2 regions of the Cedecea sp. NFIX57 genome follow, and region 2 is predicted to be linked to the other one. Evidence: predicted binding sites of a transcription regulator. Region 2 holds the regulator's gene; the other holds the start of a gene.
The links. Region 2 encodes sigma-54, which starts transcription at its own class of promoters, with help from an activator protein. Its sites were predicted from a motif close to GTTGGCACANNTTTCGCTNT; they were not measured.

Region 1: norV (anaerobic nitric oxide reductase flavorubredoxin) is a predicted target of sigma-54. The motif match lies at 2,345-2,364, and genes of this name have one in related genera.

What each region holds. Positions count from the first base shown of each region.
Region 1 is NZ_FXAS01000023.1:62,402-66,988, forward strand. It holds gene B9Y90_RS18525 (extracellular solute-binding protein) at 1-554, opposite strand, end outside; gene norR (nitric oxide reductase transcriptional regulator NorR) at 650-2,191, opposite strand; gene norV (anaerobic nitric oxide reductase flavorubredoxin) at 2,413-3,864, shown strand; gene norW (NADH:flavorubredoxin reductase NorW) at 3,861-4,587, shown strand, end outside.
Region 2 is NZ_FXAS01000008.1:85,889-90,475, reverse strand. It holds gene ptsN (PTS IIA-like nitrogen regulatory protein PtsN) at 1-441, opposite strand, end outside; gene hpf (ribosome hibernation promoting factor) at 523-810, opposite strand; gene rpoN (RNA polymerase factor sigma-54) at 833-2,266, opposite strand; gene lptB (LPS export ABC transporter ATP-binding protein) at 2,315-3,040, opposite strand; gene lptA (lipopolysaccharide ABC transporter substrate-binding protein LptA) at 3,047-3,598, opposite strand; gene lptC (LPS export ABC transporter periplasmic protein LptC) at 3,567-4,139, opposite strand; gene kdsC (3-deoxy-manno-octulosonate-8-phosphatase KdsC) at 4,136-4,587, opposite strand, start outside.

The sequences.
Region 1 (4,587 bases), on a different contig from region 2:
GGGTTTTGTACTTCCCCCATCACCTGCTTCGCCACGCCCGGCTGCTGGTAATATTTTTCCGCCAGCAGCAGCGTAAAGACAATATTCTGCCCTTTAGGATCGTTATACGGATCGGTACGGCCAAACTTCAGCCCCGGCGTCGCCAGCACTTTCAGCCAGCTGGCATCTTTCCCGCTCGCGGCGGCAAACTGCGGGGCGTATTTCCCTTTCGGGCTATAAGCGATAACCATGCTGGTGATGGCCACCGGCACGGCATCGTCAATCAGTCCGGCATCTTTCAGAATTTGCATAGAGCCAGGGGTAATAGAGACAAACACATCGGCGGTAATTTTCTTGCTGGCGAGCAGCCGCGCCATTCCGTAAGCACCCTGCCCCTGTCCCTGGTAATCACCGTGGTTTGCTTTGGCAAAGGCCGGGCCGAGGGACTGGTCCATTACCTTGCCCATCGAACCTGCATAGGTGACGCGAATATCGGATGAAGCCAGCGCCTGGGCGCTGAAAAGAAGTGAGCAAAGCGCCAGGGCGCCCGCGCTGCGTGCTGAAGTCAAAGCCATAGCATCCTCGTTATATATAAAAATACACAGCGATTATCCGCGCCGCTTCGCCGCTAAACAACGAGTTTGTATGATGAATTTATCTGCGGTTGAAGTTAAGAGGTACTCCCTCGCGGTGACTTCACCCCCAGCCGCTTCGCCAGCCGGTGAAAGTTGGCCACGTCGACGCCGAGCTGCCGGGCGCTGGCCGCCCAGTTATTGCCATTGCGGGCAAGCGCTTCAATAACCCGGCCGCGCTGAAACTCATCGGTCGCTTCCCGCAGGCTGACAAAAGGGGTTTCTACAGGCGAAGTTTCTGGCTCGTGGGCTACCACATCCCGCTGGCCAGAAAGCTGGAAATGCTGAGGCTGAAGCACAAGCTCGCCCTGCGGATAACCGGCACGAGCCAGTACAATCGCGCGATAAATGGCGTGTTCCAGCTCGCGAATATTCCCCGGCCAGCCATACTGCGCCAGAAGTATCCGAGCCGATTCGCTAAGCACAACCTGTTTCAGGCCCATCTTCACGCGGCTTTGCTCGCAGAAAAAACCGGCCAGCAGCGCAATGTCCTCTCCCCGCTCGCGCAGCGGCGGAACCTGCAGCGGAAAGACGCTCAGGCGGTGAAACAGGTCGGCGCGGAATTCACCGGCCAGCACCTGTTGGCGCAGATCGCGGTTAGTCGCGGCCAGTACCCGCACATCCACACGCTGGCTGCGGTCGTCCCCCACTCGTTGTATATCGCCGTACTGCAGCACGCGCAGCAGCTTGGCCTGCAGCGCCAGCGGTAATTCACCGATTTCATCGAGAAACAGCGTGCCGTTATCCGCCATTTCAAACTTGCCGGTGCGGTGATGAATCGCCCCGGTAAAAGCTCCTTTCACATGGCCGAACAGTTCACTCTCCGCCACGCTTTCCGGCAGCGCGGCACAGTTTAGGTAAACCAGCGGACTTGCCGCCCTGGCCGATCCAGCGTGAATCGCGCGCGCCACCAGCTCTTTCCCCACGCCCGTCTCGCCGGTAATCAGCACGTTCAGATCGGAACTGGCAACAATCTCGATCTCTTTTTTCAGCTGAATGATGCCAGTTGAGCGGCCAATCATCTCCCCGGCTGCTTCACGTGCAATAGCGGGCTGCACCATACCTTCCGGCGTTTGCTTTTCAAGCTGTTCCAGCAGTAAAGCATTGTTCAGCGCCCCGGACGCCAGCACGCCAATCAGCCTGAGTTCTTCATCGCTGAAGCTGTCGAACTGATAAGGATCCATGCCGTCCACGGTCAGCGCGCCGATAAGCGTCTGATCAGCAAACAATGGCAGCCCCAGACAGGCGTGAACCTTGAGTTCTTCATGGTCTGGAATCAGGCCGTCATACGGATCGGGCAGTTCGCTGTCGGCCGGGAAACGTACCACGTCTCCTGCGCGGGCAATGGCCTCCAGCCGCGGATGGGCGTCCACGGCAAAGCGCCGCCCCAGCACGTCGATGGCAAGGCCATCTATCGCCAACGGATAGAAATGTCGCGACTCGTAGCGCAGCAGCGCCGTGGCATCGCCACCTAGCAGCGTCCTCAGGGTTCGGATAACGCGGGTAAAGCGATCGGAATGGCTGATGCCGCTCTGCAGTTCGATTGCAATGGCGGCGAGAGAAGACATCGACAGGCTCATGGGGAGGCTCCGGAAACGCGGGGCGTTCAGCTTACGCCTGAGTAGTCAAAATGACAAACACCAGAGTCATTATGACTAAAAAAAACAATGTCATTATGACAACACCACAACCCCCACAAAACAACAAAACATTAAAAATCAAAGCATTAAAAAACTGGCACGATACTCGCAATAACACACTCATTGAAGCACTTAACGCTATGACATCAATGAGGTTCTCAATGGCTATTCAGGTTAAAAACAACATTCAGTGGGTTGGGCAACGTGACTGGGAAGTGCGTGATTTTCACGGCACGGAATATAAAACGCTGCGCGGCAGCAGCTACAACAGCTACCTCATTCGCGAAGAAAAAACTGTCCTGATCGACACCGTCGACCACAAGTTCAGCCGCGAGTTTGTGCAAAACCTTGAGCGTGAAATCGACCTTAACACGCTCGACTACATCATTATCAACCACGCGGAAGAAGACCATGCGGGGGCGCTGACCGAGCTGATGTCACGCATCCCGCACACACCAATCTACTGCACCGCCAACGGCATCGACTCCATTAATGGCCATCACCATCACCCGGAGTGGAACTTTAAGGTAGTGAAAACCGGCGACAGCCTGGACATCGGCAATGGCAAACAGCTGATCTTCGTTGAAACGCCGATGCTGCACTGGCCGGACAGCATGATGACCTACTTGACCGGCGATGCGGTGCTGTTCAGCAACGACGCCTTCGGCCAGCATTACTGCGATGAACACCTGTTTAACGACGAAGTGGATCAGACTGAGCTGTTCGAACAGTGCCAGCGCTACTACGCCAACATCCTGACGCCGTTCAGCCGCCTGGTAACGCCAAAAATCACCGAAATCCTCGGCTTCAACCTGCCGGTGGAGATGATTGCCACCTCCCACGGCGTGGTCTGGCGCGACAACCCAACGCAAATCGTTGAGCTGTACCTGAAATGGGCGGCCGATTACCAGGAAGACCGCATCACGCTGTTCTACGACACCATGTCGAACAATACCCGCATGATGGCGGACGCCATTGCCCAGGGCATTCACGAAGTTGACCCGCGCGTGGCGGTGAAAATCTTCAACGTGGCCCGCAGCGATAAAAACGAAATTTTGACCAACGTGTTCCGCTCCAAAGGCGTGCTGGTCGGCACCTCCACCATGAACAACGTGATGATGCCGAAAATCGCCGGGCTGGTGGAAGAGATCACCGGGCTGCGCTTTCGCAACAAACGCGCCAGCGCCTTCGGCTCCCACGGCTGGAGCGGCGGCGCGGTCGATCGTCTTTCCACCCGCCTGCAGGACGCGGGGTTTGAAATGTCCCTCAGCCTGAAGGCGAAATGGCGCCCGGACGGCAACGCACTGGAGCTTTGCCGCGAGCATGGCCGCGAAATCGCCCGCCAGTGGGCGCTTTCCCCGCTGCCGGTGGCTCAGGCTGCAATCACCGCCGATTCGATAGCCGAAGAAGCAAAAGCAGAATCCACCGGCGCCGACCTCGGCCCCTGCATGCAGTGCAGCGTTTGCCAGTGGATTTACGATCCGACCCAGGGTGAACCAATGCAGGCCGTTGAGCCAGGCACGCCGTGGAGCGAAGTGCCTGACAGTTTCCTGTGCCCTGAATGTTCGCTGGGCAAAGATGTCTTCGACGAACTGGCAACGGAGGCCAAATGAACAATGGCATTGTGATAGTCGGCTCGGGCTTTGCCGCCCGCCAGTTGGTGAAAAATATTCGCAAACACAGCGCAGAGGTGCCCATCCGGCTGATTGCCGCCGACAGCGCCGACGAGTACAACAAACCGGACCTGAGCCACGTCATCAGTTTAAATCAGGGAGCCGAAGCGATGACCCGCCAGCAGGCTGGCGCGTTTGCGGAGCAGTTCAACCTGACCCTGCACGCCAATAGCTGGGTCAGCAGCCTCGACCCCAAAAACAAACTGGTCAACTGCGGCGAACGACAATGGCACTACGACAAACTGGTGCTGGCGACCGGCTCTTCCGCCCTGTTGCCGCCCGTTGCCGGCAAAGAGCTGATGACGACGCTCAACAGCCAGCAGGAATATCAGGCCTGCGAAGCCCGGCTGCGTGACGCCCGGCGGGTGATGATCCTCGGCGGAGGGCTGATCGGCAGCGAGCTGGCGATGGACTTCTGCCGCGCGGGCAAAGAAGTTGTGCTGGTGGATAACGCCAGCCACCTGATGGCATCGCTGCTTCCGGCAGAGGTTAGCGGCCGCCTGCAGTCCCGCCTGAACGAGATGGGCGTCGAGCTGCTGTTCAACCAGCGTCTGGAAGCGGTGAGCCAGATGGAGTCAGGGCTGTGCGCCACGCTCAACAACGGACGTAAGCTGCAAGTCGATGCGGTAGTCTCTGCCATCGGCCTGCGCCCGAACGTTGGGC
Region 2 (4,587 bases):
TTCGTCGCTGCTGGCTGAGCGCAGTCTGCGACAAATAGTTTTATCCGCCAGACGCTTGGCCACCAGGGAAAGCGTGTGCAGGTGAGTTTTTGTCTGGTCAGCCGGTACCAGCAGCGCAAATAACAGGTCAACCGGTTGATTGTCGATGGCATCAAAAGCGATTGGCGTTTCCAGTTGAACAAAGACGCCAACGGCGCGGAGCGTATCTTCCTCCAGTTTACCGTGAGGAATAGCGATGCCGTTGCCAATGCCGGTACTGCCCATACGTTCACGGGTCAGTACGGCTTCGAAAACGACCTGTGGTGGAAGACCAAGCTGCTTGGCTGCCAGTTCGCTGATGATTTCCAGCGCACGTTTTTTACTCTGGCAGTGGACGCCACTGCGAGTACATTCCTGGTTAAGGACATTGCTCAGTTGTAGAGCGGAATCGTTGTTCATCATAAGTTCACCTAAGCACTTTTGTGCAAACGGCCCGCTACTTAAGCAGCGGGCCGGCCATATGCACATCGGATGCCCGGATTATCAGTGTTGTTTTAGTTTATCTTTGTGTTTCGTTAACTGTCGGGCCAGTTTATCAATCAGGCCGTCAATCGCCGCATACATGTCCTGGCCTTCGGCACTGGCATGCAGTTCTCCACCGTTCACATGCAGCGTAGCATCCGCTGTATGGGTGACTTTTTCCACCTTTAATACAATATAGACCTGGTTGATTCTTTCGAAGTACTGCTCCAGTTTGGCAAATTTCGAGTTCAGAAATTCACGTAGTGCCTCAGTGATCTCGACGTTTTGTCCCGTAATGTTGAGCTGCATAGTGTCTTCCTTATCGGTGAAGTCACACCAGCTGTTTACGCTGGTTTGACGGTGGAATGGATAAAGACTCTCGGTACTTCGCAACTGTGCGGCGCGCCACCATGATACCTTGATCTGACAGCATTGAGGTTAACTTACTGTCGCTCAGCGGTTTGGCGGGGTTTTCCGCAGCTATTAACTTCTTCACCAGCGCCCGAATTGCCGTGGAGGAGGCTTCACCGCCGCCTTCGGTATTGACGTGGCTGGAGAAGAAATATTTCAATTCAAAGATGCCGCGTGGGCTATGCAAATATTTCTGAGTGGTCACCCTGGAGATTGTCGACTCATGCATGTCCACCGCCTGAGCAATATCGGCCAGCACCATCGGCTTCATGTGCTCTTCACCGTGCTCAAAGAAGGCCTGCTGCTGTTCGACAATGCAGCGGCTCACGCGCAATAGCGTATCATTGCGGCTTTCCAGGCTTTTGATCAACCATTTCGCTTCCTGCAGGTTACTGCGGATGAACTGCGAGTCACTGTCATTGCGCGTATTGCCGCTCATGGCTGCATATTGCTGGTTGATTTTGAGACGCGGGATGCTGTCTGCGTTAAGCTCTACAACCCAGCGCGCCAGGTGTTTGCGCACCAGTACATCAGGGATAACGTACTCAGGTTCACCCGTTTGGATCGACTGGCCAGGGCGGGGATCAAGAGACTGAATCAGGCACATGGCCTCTTTAAGCGCGTCCTCTTTGATACGCGTGACGCGCATCAACGTCCGGAAGTCATGATTTGCCAGCAGATCTAAATGATCGCTAACGATAAGCCGGGCTTCCGCCAGCCATGGGGTCTCTTTGGCGTATTGAGAAAGCTGAATCAGCAGGCAATCGCGTAAATCCCGCGCGGCAACGCCGACGGGATCAAAACGTTGGATACGTTTGAGGACGGCTTCCACTTCGTCAAGGCTGACATCGTCGTGGCCCAGGCTCTCGAGAATGTCTTCCAGTGGAACAGTGAGATACCCGGTTTCATCCACCGCATCGACAATAGACGTCGCAATAGCGGCATCCGTATCGGAAAATGGTGTCAGATCGACCTGCCACATCAGGTAATCCTGGAGTGACTGGGTCGTTTCACCCTGGTAGATCGGTAGCTCATCGTCCAGATAGTCCGTTCCTGTCCCTGAAGGGGTACCGGCGGTGTAAATTTCATCCCAACTGGCATCCAGAGGCAGCTCATCGGGCATTTCTTTCTGCTCGAGGGCTTCACGGGTATCCATTGCTTCGCTCTCAGGCATTTCCTGAGTATCGATCTCATCATGCAGGTCGGTTTGCTCAAGCAATGGATTACTGTCCAGTGCCTGCTGGAGTTCTTGCTGAAGCTCTAACGTTGAGAGCTGTAGCAGACGAATGGCCTGCTGCAGCTGGGGCGTCATAGCAAGTTGTTGGCTAAGCCGTAATTGCAAACCTTGCTTCATGTTCAGAGCAAACTTCCTCAAATAAGTCGTGTAAGACTTCCCACCCTATCAGAGTCTGAACTCTTCGCCCAGATAGACTCGCTTAACTTGCTCGTCTTCAAGGATTTCTTCCGGTGTGCCGTGGGCAATCAGATGCCCCTGACTAACGATGTAAGCGCGTTCGCAGACGGCCAGCGTCTCGCGGACGTTATGATCGGTAATCAACACGCCGAGGCCGCTGTCACGCAGGTGCTCGATGATGCGTTTGATATCAATAACGGAAATAGGGTCAACCCCGGCAAAGGGTTCATCCAGCAAAATGAATTTCGGGTTGGCCGCCAGCGCGCGGGCGATTTCAACGCGGCGACGTTCACCGCCGGAGAGCGACTGCCCAAGGTTGTTGCGCAGGTGCGAAATGTGGAACTCTTCCATCAGCTCGTTAGCGCGATCGTCACGCTGCTCTGACGTAAGATCGTCACGAATCTGCAGTACCGCCATCAGGTTATCAAATACGCTCAGGCGACGGAAAATGGACGCTTCCTGCGGCAAATAACCGATGCCGCGACGCGCGCGAGCATGTAGTGGCAGTAAGCTGATGTCTTCTTCATCAATAATGATGTTGCCCGCATCGCGTGGCACGATCCCCACCACCATGTAAAACGTCGTAGTTTTACCGGCACCGTTCGGCCCGAGTAACCCCACAATTTCACCTGATTTAACGGTCAGGCTGACGTCTTCGACTACGCGGCGGCCTTTGTAGGCTTTGGCCAGGTTTTTCGCAATTAAAGTTGCCATAACGAATCAGTTACTCTTTTTCGGTGCCGGTTGCTGGCCGTTTTTGTTTTGCAACTGAGACGGTACCAGTACGGTGGTCACGCGTTTGCCTTTCTCGCTAAACGCCTGCATTTTTTGCTCTTTCACCAGGTAGGTGATTTTGTCGCCGGTGATGTTGCTGTCCAGTTGTTCAAGGTAAGCGTTGCCGGTCAGCACAACGAAGTCTTTAGCCAATTCATAATGCATGGTTGAGGCGTGGCCTTTTACCGGCTTACCGTTGTCCTGCATTTGATAGAAAGTAGCAGGGTTACCATAGCCATCAATCACCTCTTTGCCTTGTTCACCGCCTGGGCGGGTCACAACGACTTTATCGGCGTTGATTTTGATCGTGCCCTGGGTCACAACCACATTGCCGGTGAAGGTGACGACGTTGCCCTGCATATCGAGAGACTGCTGGTCGGATTCGATATGAATAGGTTGGTCGGTATCACCCGTCAGTGCCCAGGCAGACAAAGGTGCGGCAAAGAGCGAACCAAGCAGAACAAGTTTAAGGCTGAGTTTGTTTATTTTGGATTTCATAAGAGGTCTTAACCTTTTCAATCAGCTGTGCAGTTTGGCTGCGTAAATTGCCACGCATTTTCAGGCCACTGGAGTTAAATGTGGTGCCGTACAGGGTAACAAGATCGTCAGAAGCGACATCCTGAGTGATTAAATTCACCTGCGCATTATCCGTCGTGATTTTGCGTAACTGAGAATCAGGCGTTAGCGCTGTGACGATGACGTTGCCGTACAAATAAAGCATTTTATCATCGGTAAGTTTGGCGCGATCCGCGTGAATTTCCCATGTGGCGATTTTATTTTCATCGTACTGAGTCATGACCGGCTTAGTGAACCATGAAATGCCAGTATCGGAAAAGTATTCAACGTGTTGAGCAATAAGCTTATAGTTCAACGCGCCCTGCGGGTTGTATACGACCGTTGTGGAGAATTCGCTTTGGTAAGTCGGCGTGTCGTTGTTAACGGTTACGCTAGGTTCGTCCTTCTCCGTCAGATTCAGGCCGATAAGCACTAATGCCGCAATGGCGAGCAGGAAAATAATCCAACGTTTGGTCTTGCTCATATGGATTGCCCTTTAGCCTCATCAAGCTTGCCTTGCGCCATCAACAGAAGATCGCAGATTTCCCGCACTGCACCTCGCCCACCGCTAATTCTGGTCACATAATCCGCTTTTGGCGTCAATAATGGGTGAGCATCAGCAACGGCAACGCTTAAACCGACTCGTTCCATGACTGGCCAGTCGATCAAGTCATCGCCAATATAGGCCACCTGATCGGGAGACAGCGCAACCTTTGACAGCAAATCCTGAAACGCCACAAGCTTATCTGATTGACCTTGATAGAGATGGGTAATGCCCAACGTTGTGCAGCGTTCTTCCAGCAGCTTTGCTTTCCTTCCAGTAATAATAGCGACTTCTATTCCTGAGGTCAGGGCACAGCGAATGCCATAGCCATCGCGCACGTTGAAGGCCTTAAGCTCTTCACCGCTGTTGCCCATGTAAATAAGGCCGT